Regions from separate parts of the Oleiphilus sp. HI0080 genome, predicted to be linked through region 2. Evidence: predicted binding sites of a transcription regulator. Region 2 holds the regulator's gene; the other holds the start of a gene.
The links. Region 2 encodes PhoB, which activates phosphate uptake and scavenging genes when phosphate is short. Its sites were predicted from a motif close to TGTCATANNNNTGTCANA; they were not measured.
Positions count from the first base shown of each region.

Region 1: a site for PhoB is predicted at 1,181-1,198, ahead of A3751_RS07930 (UDP-2,3-diacylglucosamine diphosphatase). Genes of this name have one in related genera too.

Region 1 covers NZ_LWFU01000420.1:7,787-15,862, reverse strand. The annotation lists partial or broken gene A3751_RS22700 (choice-of-anchor I family protein) at 1-1,116, shown strand, start outside; gene A3751_RS07930 (UDP-2,3-diacylglucosamine diphosphatase) at 1,437-2,264, shown strand; gene A3751_RS07925 (wax ester/triacylglycerol synthase family O-acyltransferase) at 2,358-3,821, opposite strand; gene A3751_RS07920 (tRNA (adenine(22)-N(1))-methyltransferase TrmK) at 3,995-4,858, shown strand; gene A3751_RS07915 (lipase secretion chaperone) at 4,855-5,931, opposite strand; gene A3751_RS07910 (triacylglycerol lipase) at 5,999-6,961, opposite strand; gene A3751_RS07905 (malate:quinone oxidoreductase) at 7,256-8,076, opposite strand, start outside.
Region 2 covers NZ_LWFU01001149.1:1,284-9,359, reverse strand. The annotation lists gene A3751_RS23275 (PEP-CTERM sorting domain-containing protein) at 1-159, opposite strand, end outside; gene A3751_RS20625 (RluA family pseudouridine synthase) at 440-1,063, opposite strand; gene cysZ (sulfate transporter CysZ) at 1,136-1,891, shown strand; gene phoR (phosphate regulon sensor histidine kinase PhoR) at 1,866-3,185, opposite strand; gene phoB (phosphate regulon transcriptional regulator PhoB) at 3,237-3,932, opposite strand; gene ubiA (4-hydroxybenzoate octaprenyltransferase) at 4,073-4,915, opposite strand; gene A3751_RS20600 (chorismate lyase) at 4,988-5,497, opposite strand; gene A3751_RS20595 (rubredoxin) at 5,704-5,868, shown strand; gene A3751_RS20590 (FAD-dependent oxidoreductase) at 5,868-7,013, shown strand; gene A3751_RS20585 (acyl-CoA thioesterase II) at 7,349-8,076, shown strand, end outside.

The DNA of each region.
Region 1 (8,076 bases), on a different contig from region 2:
AAGACCCTAACGAACGAAGTACGAATTTCAAGCAAAGCTGCAAGCGTGTCGCAAGATCTTGAGCCTGAATATGTCGCGGTATCAGGGGATAGCAAGACAGCATTTGTGATCCTTCAGGAGAACAATGCCATTGCCATCATAGATCTTGAAAAGAAAGCGCTAAGCGCAGTTCAGGGACTGGGATACAAAAATTACCTAATTCCTGGTAACGAGATTGACCCAAGCAATAAAGATAATGGCATCAATATTCGCAACGTCCCTGTTTATGGTGTGTTTATGCCAGACTCTGCGGATGCATATGAGTTTAACGGTAAGACCTATTTAGTTACTGCCAATGAGGGTGATGGTCGCGAGTATCTGACGGACGCGAACGATGCCGGCGATTGTGCGGCTCAAGGCGGTATCGATTTCGATGACGGTGATTGCTTTCATTATTTAGATGAAATTCGTATCAAGGATATCGCATCCACCGGAGCAAGCTTTGATGCAGACCTTGTTGGCCTTGCAGGCGCAGACTTCGAAGATAGTGATCAACTCGGTCGTTTAAAAGTAATGACCGACATGGGCGTTAGCGGCGCATGTGCATCTCTAGCGACAACGGGACAACCTGCCGCAGATTGCACTTATGAGGCGCTCTATTCTTACGGCGCGCGATCTTTCTCTATCTGGGATGGAGAATCGGGCGCGCTTCTCTACGATTCTGGCAGCGACTTTGAAGTCATCACCGCGAACCGCTTGGGTGAGAATTTCAATGCGAGCAACGACGATAACGAAGGCGACGATCGCTCTGACGATAAAGGCCCAGAGCCTGAGGCAATCGAGATTGGCGCAATCAACAATCGGGTTTACGCTTTCATTGGTCTTGAGCGTGTTGGCGGCATCATGGTTTACGACATCACGACCCCCGAATCAGCAAACTTTGTTCAATATATCAATGAACGCGATTTCGACATTGCCGATCCGGAAGCGGACTTGGCAGATGTGGGTGATCTTGGGCCAGAATCAATCAAATTTGTGTCTGAGGAAGATAGCCCAACGGGAGATGCGATGCTGATTGTTGGAAATGAAGTGAGCGGGACTACAACATTTTTTAGCATCGATATCGTCAAGCAATAGCGGTTAACAAACGCTACGTTGAGTATAACGGCACTTCGACTGTCAGCAGACGCCGGCAGCGAAGTGTCATACACTTCTCACCCGTTTAGTGTACAAGCTACACACTCCGTACTTTCCCTCCGTACATTCCCTGCGTACTTTCCCTTCACTGTTTTCGTCAGTTAGAAATTAAGTCTGCAAATCGTTAGACAGTACTGATTTCTCGGTTCGGGTCCTGCGCTTTTCACCTGTAACTGTCATCAAAGCTTCATCACGTATTCACCTAATCGATACATGACAACCCTAGCCTATTCTTGTCACTAAACAGGAGGAGAGCTGTCATGTCAGCAACACCCGTAAAAGTGCGAAGCGTTTTTATATCTGACGTACATTTAGGAACCAGTGCATGCCAAGCGAAGTACCTACTCGATATGCTCCAACGTATCGAATGCGAGCAGCTTTTCCTGGTTGGAGACATCGTTGATTTGCTTGCACTCAGAAAACGTGCCCAGTTTCCCGCGCTACATCAAGCTGTCATCGCGCGCATTGTCGCTATGGCGCAGGCCGGCGTTGACGTGGTGTACATTCCCGGTAATCACGATGCACTGATACGTCGCTTTAATGGACAAACCATCTGCTCGATTCGCGTCGCCAACCACAGTCATTACAAAAGCCTGGATGGACGAACGTTTTTGGTCAGTCACGGGGACGAGTTTGATACCTTACTTCAATGCGCACCGTGGCTGAATTGGCTAGGCGACATATCGCATGAGTTTTTACTGAAGATTAATACGCTAGTAAACGCGATTCGTCGAGGGATTGGAAAACCCTACTGGTCTCTTGCGCGCTCGGTCAAGAAGCGTATCGGCTCCGCGCAGGTCTTCATCGAAAAGTACGAAAAGCTGGCGGCGCATCGAGCCATTGAGCAGCAAGTAGATGGATTTATATGCGGGCACATCCATCACTGGCAAATGTGCTTCCATGGCGCTGCGCTGTATATGAATGACGGTGACTGGGTCGAGCATTGTTCCGTTCTATTTGAGACGAAACAAGGAGAGTTTCAACTATGGCATTGGGCAGACACACAAGAGCTATTGGTTGGCGAAACAGGTCTGTCTAAACCCGAACAAACGCCATCGCCGGCTTATGCCAGTATCGCTTCTCAGTAAACGCACAAACCACAACGCGCTGCATCATGGTTGCCGTTTAAGTCCTATTGATTTCACCCGAACGGCAACCAAGTCTTTGCTAATAAACGAACGTTATTTCGCATCCACCTTCGTCTTACGCGGTGCTTTGCGCTTCCGTGGTTTTGGCGCGGGCTTTCTCACGAGCGCTTCTAGTTCGTCCAGCGCTGCTCCTGAGAACACGGCGAGGTTTTGCATGCTTGGCAATGAGTCACGACAGCCGGTATACCCAAAGTTCAAAGAACCGTCATAGCTAAGGCAGGTAATATTCAGAGCACCACCATGTGCAATCAACGATACTGGATACATTGCTTCAAGCTTAGAGCCATTATAATAAAGCGTGTCTTTTGGTCCTGGGACATTGGAGATCGTGATGTTAAACGCGGGTCGCATGCGTCCGCCTAAACCGGTCAAGAGCTGCAGAGAATAAGGGGCCATCATTAACATCGTGTATTGCGTTAACGATGCTCTGGGCAAGCTTTGCAAATGCGCCTTCGCGATACGAGTTGACTCTTTTATGGTAGCGAGGCGTTTTAAAGGGTCCGCTTGATCGGTGGCTAAACTTGCGATCATAAAACTAATGGCTGTGCCTGTGCCATCGTCATCTGCAGGTCGGATATTGACAGGTATACCGGCCGTTAGCGGATGATCGGGAAGCGCTTCTTTTTCAAGCAAAAATTGCCGCAATGCAGTACCGCATAAGTAGAGCACGATGTCGTTCAGCGAAGCGTCGGCCGCTTCTGCAAGCGCTTTGATGCGATCAAGTGTGTACTGTTGAGTCGCAAAACGGCGAGCGGGTTGTACTCGACCATTGATGATCGAATTTGGTCCTACGAAGGGAGCAGCTAGCTCTTGTCGATCTTGGACCGATGAACTAACGAGCTTCGCTAAGGCTGTCACTAACTGTGGCGTGTTGGAAGCTTGCTCTTTTATCGCATCAATCGCCTGCTCGACCGCGCCTTGCCATGTGGGAATGCCCTCTGACTCCCCGCTTTTTTTCCGCTTCGGCGGCGCGATTGACCAAGGTGGCGCCATGTTGACGTCATCTGGCGAATCAGACAGCGTTCTCTGGAGCAGTCTTACTCCACTAATCCCGTCAATTAATGAATGATGCATTTTTGTATAGATTGCGAAGCGATCGTTCTCTAGCCCCTCAATAACGTGACACTCCCAGAGGGGACGCTTAAAGTCCATTCTGTTAGAGTGCAGCCGCGACACTAGGATACCAAGCTCACGTTCGCCACCCGGTTTTGGTAACGCCGAATGCCGAATATGGTAATCAAGGTCAATATCTTTATCGACGACCCATGACGGCGCGATCATTCGTCCAAGGCGGCTTGGCTTTGCGAGCTTCTTATTCCAAGGAGATACGAGACTCGAGGCCGCTTTCATTCGTGCAACATCATCGCGCAAAAAGGTTTCGGGAGCACCGTCTGGTAACGAAAAGATCTGCAAATTACCAACATGCATTGGCGTATCTTCAGAGTCCAACGCTAACCATGAGGCATCTAATACATTAATCTTATTTTCCTGACCCATGATAAGGGCTCCTTTGAATCTAAAAAATTACGCGCAACTTTAGCACAACCCGCGCGATAAACTGAGTTGGCATATCTGTTTTTTGTAAACAGTACAATTATTAACGGAAAATCCACGGTTCCGCTTCGTGAACCTAAATTTAAGACCACGCACTTTGCCTATATGGTAGTAATATGAGCTTGAGTAAAAACACTGAGACAAAACTCAATACAGGTAAAAAATTAGGAAATCGCCTATCGACGATTGACCAGTTTATCTTGTCTGAGTACACCCATATCTGGGATTGTTGCTGTGATCACGGTTTACTTGGGATGCGCCTTCTTGATCGGAAGGCTGCGCCTCACATTCACTTTGTCGATGTATCCCAAGCACTAATCGAACAAGTGAAGCACAAGTTGCAAACGCATCAAGCGACGAGCCCCATCGAAAGCAAATGGTATGCTCACTGTCTCGATGCGGCCACAATCGATATCTCGGCGTTGAATGGAAAACATCTGTTCGTGATCGCCGGCGTCGGCGGAGATCTAACTAGCGACATCGTAAGCGCACTTATACGAGGCATCGATGGCGGCCCCTCAAAGCTCGAAGTTGACTTTTTACTTTGTCCGATACGACACCATTACACTCTTCGTAGGGCGCTTAGACGTCTTGGCTGCAACTTAAAGCGCGAAGTCTTGGTCGAAGAGAATCGCCGTATTTATGAGGTGGTGCTCGTATCCTACCAAGCTGAAAACGGCTCAAGAAAGGACGGTGACAATGACAAAGCTCTCGATTTCGAAGGCGCGACCTGCGCATCAGCGGCGAGAGACAACGACCTGTTGGATAATCGCACCGCACAGGAAAGCGATTCGCTCCGCCCAATAAGCGAAACAGGTGAGGATATCTGGTGTCCAGTCGACATGAGACAAAAAGAGATCGCCTGCCGGTACTTGCATTCGCTCATTCAGCATTACGCGCGAATGGCCGAGTCTGGCTCCGAAGACGCCCTCCAAAAACTCAAGGCATATCAAGGGATTGCGATTCACGAGCGATACTAAAAAACGTTATTAATCTGATCGAGTGATGCCACTCTCACCTGCTCTGTTTCGCTGAATAGCTGTTGTCTGAGTACGTTGATTTCGTTTAGCTGTGATTCTTTGTCCAGCCCGGTGTTTCCGATGATCGCATCCCGTTTAACGCTGTAGTCATTATATCTACTCGTCCACTTGGCACGCTCTGCATCCAGTTCTGAAAGTCTTTGAGCCGCTGGCTCGCCCACCGTAGAAACACGCTGAACATAAAGTGCTTCAGGGTCAGATTCGGATGCGCTCTGCGTAGCCTCCCTAAGCAAAGCCACGGGGTTTGCCGACTGACGGCTCTCTATAAACGCTCTGGGCATCTGAGAATCAAGGATTTTCAGCGATGCTTGTTTCTGCGAAGGGCTCAGCGCAGGGTCAGCGTTAATCTGAAGTTTTTGTAGCATATAGTCGTCGTATTGTTCGCGCTCCGAGTAAAAGGCCTCATGCAACTCAACGCTTAAATGTTCTTGGCGGAGTTGCTTTACCAGCTCCAAGCGCTCTTTGACGAGTGACAGATACTCGCCACCGAGGCTTACTTGCTGACCTGTTGCTGAAAACGAAGCGATTTTCTCTGAAAATGCCGCCTCTAAATCATAAACTGCCGCCTTGTAATCGACATAATCCGCAAGTGCTTTGAGCGCTTGAGTAAGCGCGGGATCTTCAAGTTTGTAGTTTAAGTATTCTTCGATGCGAGCGAGAACAACATCGAGCTCTTCTTCTTCGATCGCAGAAAAGAAAAAATCAAACACGTCCTTAATATCAGAAGAAATCCGCAGATTTCCCTGTTCGTCAACGGCCAAATCTCTATCGAAGTAAATACCTTTCAGCGAACTAACAAGTGCGCCGTGGCGAGAGGTGTAAGGTAATTGCGATGATTGATCGTCATGGGGTATTTTTATCGGCTCGCTCGACGATAGATCTTTGGTTACGGTCAAGATATCGGAACGATTCTCAACTACATCAACAGCAGGAGGTTTGCTCCAATGCCATACGGCAAGGCAACTAAAAACGACGACACTGATGGCCATCACTGCGGATGTGCGTTTAAGCATAGGTTGATGCCTGGTAAGATCAATTACAAAATAAAGGAGGGCAACAGCCCCCCCTCTAACGTTCAGCTTACAAGCCTGCGGCCTTTAAGCGACGTGCATGATTCTCAAAGAGAACCACTGGGTCAACTTCAAACAAATTAGACAGCCCGAAGAACAAGTTCACGCCATCAAGGTGGTTGAGGTTGTAATCTGTAGAAATAACATCACCCCAATTCTGTTGACATTGTCCCACTAAACCGTCGTTTTCCTGGCCAATCATCGTAGCACCAGTAAACAGTAAAAATGGATCAGAGATATCTAATGCGTTTGTGGCAATCCAATCGCCACCCCAGGAATAGTAACGAATGCCATTAACAACGCTCGCGCCTTCGCCACAGTAACTTGTGGGACGTCCTGCTGGGAATAGGTTATTGAACTGCTCCGCACCCGGTGTGGTAAGGAATGTCACTGCACCTAGCGCGTCTTGCGCGTAGTCTGGGTTACCTGAAAGTGCATCGATAATGTTACCCAAGAAATTCAGGGCACCTTCGATCAGCGCTTCCGTGCCACCACCGACCGGAACGATACCGCGCGCCGCATCAGCAAAACCGGAACCGCTATTTGCACCATTGACAGATGTAACCGACGCAACCAAATCTGGGCGAACGCCAGCAACATAACGGCTTGTTGGTGAACCAAGACTATGGCCAATCAAGTTGAACTTTTGAGCCCCGGTAATCGCCTTGAGTTCCTCAAGATATGCAAGCAGCTGCTCGCCGCGTACATAACCATCTTCCCAAGATGTGACATTAGGGATATAGACCTTTGCGCCACGCTCTTCTAGTTCGCTTTTAACGCCATAAAAGTAATCGATACCGAGAATGCTATCAAAGCCGGAAAGACCATGAACAAGCACGATTGGGTTTTGTGTTTTGTAAGCCGTGCAATCCTGCCACCACCAACAAAACGCGTTTGCGGCTGCACTCTGCATGAGCAAGCCTGTAAATAAAATACTACTGAAAAAGGTTTTACTTTTAATCCATTGCATCATCGTATGCCTTTTATTTTTATTGCTATCGATGCACAACATTCGGTACTGCGGAATGACTGCTTGTACGTGAGCGCATTATGTTAGCTTTGTGGCGAAATTCGACATTGGATGTTCGTCGCATTTTTTAAATTTAGGAGGAAATAACTGGTATTGATTGTTTGGATATTGCCGCTGTAAAGAGTTTGGAGCGGCTTAAGAAATAGGCTTATATATGCGCCTATCGACAGAGTCCAACGCAAAAGGGCGCATGAAAATGCGCCCTTAAACCTACTCGATTGTTAACAGTGTTAGCGTCTAGTTGCTACGAGCCGGTCGCACTTTAAGAATGGCGTCTACGCGGTTTCGTATCTCACGATATTTATCTGCGTCGTCAATTAACGCGTCTAAATCGGGCTCTTCAAACATATCCTTGAGCGCCTTCTTGCTCTCTTCCTTTTTTACGAGCTTTGGAAACATTTGCTCTACACAGCGCAACATCACCTCAGGAGAGACGGATGCACCGGGCGACGCGCCAAGCAAGGTGCCATAGGTCTGATCCTCATTAACGATGATTTCGGTACCCATTTGAAGGTCACCGTCTTTGATAATCTGTACCCTTTGACCTGCCTGCGAAACTTGCCAATCAAAACGGGTACTTAATCCAGGCGCAAACTCCTCCAAAGTTTCAAGCATCGCGCTTTTTCCTTTGAATGTTTCTTTAAACAAGTAGGAAACCAGCGGGAAATGCTCTTTCGCAACATTTAGCAGGTTTGGAATATCGTGAAGGTGAATCATACGAATAAACTCGATAATCCCCCTTCCCTTTTCCAAGATCGGTGAAAACGTCGCAAAGGGCCCAAACAGTAGATAATGCTTGCCATCAGCAGCGCGTAAATCTAGATGAGGAACAGACATTGGTGGCGCACCAACGGCGGCCTTGCCATACGTTTTAGCGTCATATTCTTTGGCTGTTTTTTCATCGATCTCAGTGAGAAGGAAGCGGCCCCCAACGGGGAAACCGGAGAAGCGTCGAGCCATAGGTAAATGGCTTGCTTTTAAGATTGGAAAGGCCCCGCCACCGGCACCGACGAACAGCTTGTCTGCGCGAAACTGGACGTCTTTATCTCCCTGCTTAC
Region 2 (8,076 bases):
ATAGCTGTGGACACCTTTTTCTTCACAGAAAAGCCCGCATGAAGAAGATGTTACGTACTCTTCCTGTTCAACCACATCAGTGATCAGTCCCGCAAAACTACTTGCGCTGAATGACAAAGCCATCGCCGCAAGCAATTTAGTGCTTAGTTTTTTTATCATCTTAGTTTCCTTTTAGTTGCAATACCCAGTCATCTTTATGACAAGACTCCTGACTTTCTTCCCTAACATTCGAAAGGTAAAGCGATACGTAGTCCAACTACATACCCCCGCCGTGTCAGTAAGCAATTAATAAACCGGTCCAAATTTATATATATTTTTCAATAGCTTAATAAAACTCAAACGACGAGAGTGTTAAGTAATCTGACACATTTTTTGAAGGAAGATTTTTAAGAAAACCGCGTTACACTGACGAGCAGGTGAAAGTACAGATATATAGGCTTCAGAATGGTGCCTCGGGATCAAAAAAGAGCGATTCGCCGCTCTCAGGATGCATGAACCCAAGCTGCCAAGCATGCAGCATGAGCCGATCTGAAGCTGCAAGCACATCCCCTGCCGCATAGAGTCGATCACCAAGAATAGGATGCCCAAGCGATAGCATATGCACGCGGAGTTGGTGGGTTCGTCCTGTTACGGGCGTGAGCAAGACACGAGTATGGTCGCTCTCTCGGCTTAGCACTTTGTAATCGGTATGCGCCGGCTTGCCATCTTCACTAATCATTTGTTTGGGTCGATTTGGCCAGTCGGTCATTAAGGGTAAGCGCACCTGCCCTTCGTCAGCTTCAACGGTTCCATAAACAAGCGCAACATAGGCCTTTGAAACCTCACGATCATGGAACTGTCGACTTAATTCCCGATGACCATCCGCGCTCAGTGCCAACACCATAAGACCAGATGTTGCGCAATCTAGGCGATGTACGATCCGTGCCGTCGGGAAGGTTTGCTGAACGCGACGCACCACGCAATCTTGCTTGTCTTCTCCACGGCCTGGGACACTGAGCAAGCCAGACGGCTTATTCACCACGACCACCGCTTCATCCGCATACTGAATGTTGATATCGCTCAAGATTAGTCACCTAAGTCGTAAAGAAAGCGTTTATTATAGGCAGACGCTCAACGCTACACACGGATTTCATTTATGGTAAATACGTTTTTTACTGGCTCCAGCCATCTCATGGAAGGTCTCAAGCTCGCGCTCTCTCCAGGATTGCGCTGGTTTTTACTGGTTCCTCTTCTTGCCAATGTCGCCTTATTTATTTTGTTGTTCATGTGGGCGCAAGCATTGTATGCCGATGGCATGGCGTATCTGATGTCATGGATTCCTGAATGGCTCTCTTTTCTCGAATGGGCGTTCTGGCTAATCTATCTTATCGCGATGATTCTTCTGGTGTTTTACGCATTTGTTTCCAGCGCCAATTTAATCGGTGCTCCGTTCTATGGTTTTCTCGCAGAAGTTGTCGAGCAGAAACTCACCGGCAAAAAGAACGACTCCGCATTTACACTACCTGAAATACTCAAACTGATTCCAAGAACCGTTTTCCGCGAGCTGCGCAAACTCATGTACTATTTACCGCGCGTATTGGCGCTGTTTGTTCTCGGATTGATCCCTGGCGTGAATGCGATTGTAGCGATTGTGTGGATCGTTTTCTCAGGCTGGATGATGGCGATACAATATGTCGACTATCCTGCCGACAATAATGGCGTTTCATTTGATGACTTAAGGAAAATCTTGGGTCAGCACCGTGGCGCAGCGCTGGGCTTTGGCCTGTGCACTTTTGGGCTAACGCTGGTACCAATCATCAACCTGATTATTTTACCTGCGGCTGTCTGCGGCGGGGTCGTTTTTTGGGTGAAAAAAGAATCTACCGTTAGCGCTGTTGTTGCACAGAACTAGAGTGATCAATAATCCGTTGATTTGGGAAGTGGCAGGTAAATTCACTTCCCTGATTGAGCACACTGTTTACTTCAAGCGTTGCGCTATGGTTAATCAACACGTGCTTTACAATGGCCAATCCAAGGCCTGAGCCTCCAGTATTCTGGTTGCGGCTTGGGTCCGCCCTATAAAACCGCTCCGTAAGTCGCGGAATATGAACGGGGTCAAAACCGCAACCGGTGTCCTTGACCAACAAGTGGCAACCAGCGTGATCCTGCAGCCACTTTATCAAAACATCGCCACCCGCCGGGGTATATTTCACAGCGTTAAAGACAAGGTTAGAGACCGCTGAACGCAACTGACTCTCAATGCCCCACACAGTTGAGAGACTATCAAGCTCAATGCGAATGGAATGTTTACGATCACCACTGTAGAGCTCGGCATCTTTGCAGACACTCTGAATTAGCGCCGACATGTCTACTTCGCCTTCCATGTCCGAACCGTCTTTCGATTCGTATTTTTCAAGTAACATCAGGTCACTAATAATCGCTTCAAGACGTTGCGTCTGGCCCTCCATAGAGCGCAATGCTCGCTGCCAGCGACTAGGTGCATCTGGACTATCTAGCATGGTTTCGACGTAACCTCGTATAACGGTCAAAGGCGTGCGCATCTCATGCGAAACATTACTCACAAAATCTTTGCGCATTTGCTCGAGATGATGAAGCCGCGTGATGTCCTGAGCCAACATAAGGCGCTCATCTTCACCGAAAAGCGTAATATGTATTCTCAGTATCAGGTTTGGATCGGTTGGGGAGTTAATCTCTAGAGGGTCGTCGTACTGTTTCTGTTCAAAGTAGGCAATGAACTCGGGGTCTCGAAACAGGTTGGTAATAAGTTGCGCCTGATCTTTTTTTTCATCAAAACCAAATAGTCGCGTTGCCGCGTCATTCCACCAATCCAGCTGACCTATGGCATTGGTCATCACCACGCCATCTCTTAGTGCGTTAGCCGATGAGCGAACCCGATTAATCATTCGACTTAAACGATCTCTGGCTTTCAGGTTTTGCTGCTGGCTATGGTAGAGGCCTTCAAACAAATCGCCCCACAAGCCATAGCTCTCTGGAATCGTTTCGTCTTTATTCGGAGAATAGAGCCAAGTATGAAGGCGCAAAGCCTGACGGACAGTCCATACCGAGTATGCAATGAAGGACAGTAGCAGTACGAAGATCAGCTCATCAATGATTAAGCCGAACAACACTGCTGTTAGCAAAACCCAAATCATAAAACGCAGGTGCTCGGAAGCTCTTTTATGCATTGGGCTCCTATCCTCTAGAACCGTACCATCAGTTGGACTTATCTTAACGGATTAATGCGAGGTTTTGGTGGAAAATCGATATCCAGTGCCACGCACAGTTTGCACCAAGTAATCATGTGCTTCACCAAGCGCTTTTCTCAGCCGGCGAATATGCACATCTACCGTACGTTCCTCAACATAAACATTACCGCCCCAAACAAGGTCTAGCAACTGTGCACGGGTGTAAACGCGATCCTGGTGCGTCATAAAAAACTGCAGTAACTTGTATTCAGTTGGCCCTATTGCGAGTTCTGCATCGTTCGACGTAACTCGGTGACAAACGGGATCAAGCTCTAAACCGTCGATATTGATCGCTGACTCTACGCCTTGCGGCGTTGCGCGACGCAAAACAGCTTTCAACCGTGCAACAAGTTCTCGCGGCGAAAAAGGCTTGGTGATGTAATCATCAGCACCAACCTCTAGACCCTGCACTTTGTTATCTTCTTCGGTTTTTGCAGTGATCATGATAATCGGAATGTCTGCCGTGGATTCGTCCCGCTTTAGGCGACGAGCCAGTTCGATTCCGCTTGTTTCAGGAAGCATCCAATCAAGTAAAATCATGTCGGGCCGCTGATCCACAATGTAAGTGTACGCATCCCTCGCGTTGTCTGCTTCCAAACATTCGTAACCCGCCATTTCCAAAGCTACAGCGATCATTTCACGAATAGCGGATTCATCATCAACAATTAGAATCTTTTTGTCTGACATTACCTATTCCCACATCTTGGATTGGACTGGCTTGAGTCGCTGCTAATTAAAAACTAACGATTCTCATGCACTGAGTATGCGGTATTACATAAAAGGCATGTTACAAGTATATGACAGGAATGGAATTTAGATATCTACGATCACCGAACCGCGTAGTCCAGCACAATACCAATAAAAATTAACAAGCCAACCCAGTTGTTGTTGAGAAATGCCCTGAAACAATCCTCTTTGTAACGCAAGCGGATTAAATGCTGCTGGTAAACAAGGAGCACGGATGCGGCGACAACAGATAGAAAATAGAAACTGCCGAGACTGAGTTGGTCGCCGAGCAAACAAAGTGCAAGCACAAACAACACTTGCAACGCTGCAATAATCGCGCGATCAGCAGAGCCAAAAAGAATGGCGGTCGACTTCACGCCAATCTTAAGATCATCTTCTCTATCGATCATCGCGTAGATCGTGTCGTAGGCAACGGTCCAGAGAAGCGTTGCTGTAAAGAGAATCCATGCCAGAGCGGGTACCGACTCGGTTACCGCAGCAAAAGCCATCGGGATCGACCAAGCAAAGGCGGCACCAAGAAACACCTGCGGTAGGAACGTATGGCGCTTCATGAATGGATAAATACAAGCTAAAGCCAGTGCGCCAAACGACCAAAAGATGGCGAAGTTGTTCAGGCAGAGAACAAGTCCCAACGCGATACAGCAAAGAATGAGAAAAAAGCTCAGCGCCTCCTTCAAACTTAAGGCTCCGCGAGCAAGGGGACGCGCCTTTGTCCGTTCAACATGACCATCAATATTCCGGTCTGCAATATCGTTGATGACGCAACCGGCCGCGCGCATCACAACCGCACCCAGCACAAACACAATACAATGTTTTAAACTAGGCACTCCCTCGCTGGCAATCCAAAGTGCCCACATGGCAGGCCACAATACGAGAAACGTACCAATCGGCTTATCAAAACGGGCAAGGCGCAGAAACTCCATGGTTTTATGATCGATAAAACCAGACTCGGTAGCCCACTTGTTCAGCTTATGTTTCACTCTTACTATCATCTTCTAACGCGCACCAATAACGGCATTACAAAAATGCTCCACAACCAGTAAAGGCTTTTTATGCAGCCTAAAGACTGAGCGACGTGCAAACGAAGCACCGGAGCTGTCAATGTATCGGCTGATCTCCAATTGCTCACGCTTCATGGAACGCGAGGCAAACAAAAACGCACCGAGCGGTTTATTTCCCAAGGAACGAAGCTGTCGTTCTTCTCCACTGAGGGTAGATAAAGGGATAACACTTCGAGCCCTAACCCAGACCTCATCGTGACACACCAGCTCTACCTCCCGAATAAGAGCCTGACGACCAAGCGCCAGTTTAAGCACCTTACGCTCACTTAAAGAGGGACGCGTAATGCTCTGCTTCTTTACCCGAACATAAAAGTCGTCATTTGAAGCATGCTGCAACCGTTTGGTTAAGGATCCTCTATCCAATACCCACTTCTGCCACTGACGAGGCATAAATGAGGCTGGTACGCGCCGATAGGCATGCCAATTAGAATGCGGCTTGTGCAAAAACTCACCTTTCGTGCGATCAAAAATCAGGTCGTATGAGGCGTTGTAGCCTAGCCTAAGCAGCCACCCACGTTGGCGGATGAGTATAACGAAGGCCGCTTAAATAAACCAAGCGTATAATATTTCATTGAGCGAGATTCATTGATTCGTTACATTAGGCCGCCTGATAAATGGCGATCTGGTCAAACGAAAAACGAGAGGTAATTATGAAGAAGTGGCAATGCGTTGTCTGCGGTTTAATTTACGATGAAGCCGAGGGATGGCCAGACGACAATATTGAGCCAGGCACCAAGTGGGAAGATGTTCCAGATGACTGGGAATGCCCCGATTGCGGTGTTGGTAAAGAAGACTTCGAAATGGTTGAAATTTAATGGCTGATCCAATTGTCATAATCGGTTCAGGAATGGCCGGCTACGCGGTAGCCCGCGAATTTCGCAAGCTGAATAGCGAAGCACCGTTGTTAATGATCACAGCAGACGACGGCACTTCCTACTCCAAGCCGATGCTCTCAACCGGCTTTACGAAAGCCAAGTCGGCAAAAGAGCTGGAAATGGCAAGCGCCAGCGACATGTCAGAACAATTGAACATGTCTATGCGCACACACGCGATCGTTCAGGCTATCGACACCTCGGCAAAAACACTGTCAGTCGACGGCAGCAGCGTGAGCTATGACAAGTTGGTTCTCGCAACGGGCGCAGAGGTCAATGTACTCCCGTTTGTAGCGAACACAGCAGAGCGAGTTTGCTCTGTTAACGACATGGATGACTACCGTATCTTTCGGGAAAAATGTGCCGGAGTGAAACGCATCGCTATTATTGGGACCGGTTTAATCGGCTGCGAATACGCAAATGATCTCTTAAACGGAGACTACGACATCGATCTCATCGGTCCAAGCAGCGAAGTTCTAGACACGCTCCTACCGATAGAGGCGTCAAAATGCGTTACACGGGCATTGAGAGACGCCGGTGCGCACTTACATTTGAATCAAAATGTAGTCGCTATTGAGGAAACTGAATCGTCGGTGATTATCACGCTAGATAGTGGCGAAAAGATCGAGGCTGATTTGGCTGTCAGTGCCATTGGCCTGAAACCAAACACACGCCTTGCTCAGGAGGCTGGTCTTGAAACAAACAAAGGCATCGTTTGCGATCGAAGCCTTATGACATCAGCCAAAGATGTATTTACCATTGGCGATTGTGCAGAAGTCGACGGCCACGTACTGTTATATGTGCTTCCTTTAATGGCTGGAGCACGCGCGCTAGCGAAGACACTTAACGGCACTCCGACCAATCTAAGTTACGGCGTGATGCCCGTGATGGTGAAAACACCGGCCTGCCCTGTTGTGGTTCTTCCACCCTTGTCGAACGACGGTGAGTGGGAGTGTGAGTCAGATGGTTTCAGCTCCAAGTCGCTTTTCAAGAATGCGGATGGTGACTTACTAGGCTTTGCTTTAACAGGCGACGCAACCAAAGAAAAACAGGCCTTATCAAAGCTTGCACCCCCGATTCACGGCTAGCTTAAGGTTTCGTTAGCATCGTAAAAGTCCATTTTTTAATTAAAGTGGCTCTGACATAATTATGCGCGAACATCGGATCTCATAATTACCCATTCAGTCTTTATTACAATGAAAAGACTGTGCAGTCGTCAGGTCACTTTCATGCTCGTAGACACGAGACCTACAAAAACAAAAAAACCAGAGCAGGCAACGCATGATAGGGCAAGGCAAACGCACCAAGGCCCGCCACCCTATCTTTCCGAAGTCTTCTGGGAAATGTCTGCTCATGATGCGCTGAAAGTGAACTACCTCATCCATGAGCACCAATCAATCAAATCGTAAGGTATGCTTAAGTTATGACCACGGTACTTCAACAACTGGTAAATGTACTTGAACTAAAGGCGACTGGGGACAACCAGTTTGAAGGTTGCAGTGAAGACCTTGGCTTTCCAAATGTGTTCGGTGGACAAGTTTGCGGGCAAGCCATGATGGCTGCGTACAAAACGGTTGAAGAGCGCATTGCCCACTCCATGCATGGCTATTTTCTTCGTGCTGGCGATCCAAAGCGCCCTATCCAATACGAAGTACAAACGCTTCGAGATGGCGGAAGCTTTTCGGCTCGGCGCGTCATTGCGCGTCAACATGATAAGGAGATCTTCACTCTCAATGCGTCATTTCAAGCGCCTGAAACAGGGTTTGAACATCAGATTGATATGCCTGATGCCAAAGAGCCAGATGTGCTACTTTCAGAGCTAGAGATGCGTCGACGTTTTAAACACCAGATACCTGAAAAACTACGAGAGCAGTTTACGCGTGATCGGCCGATCGAGATCCGTCCTGTCAACCCAGTAAACTACTCAAAACCAGATATACGAGAGCCCTATAAGCAAAACTGGTTTCGGGCAGTAGGAGATCTTCCCGATGACCAGTATTTGCATCAATGCATTTTGACTTACGCATCAGACTTCGGGCTCTTAGGCACAAGTATGCTTCCTCATGGCGTGAGCTTTGCGCAAAAAGGCATGCAGGTTGCGAGCATTGATCATGCTCTATGGTTCCACCGTCCATTTCGCGTGGATGAATG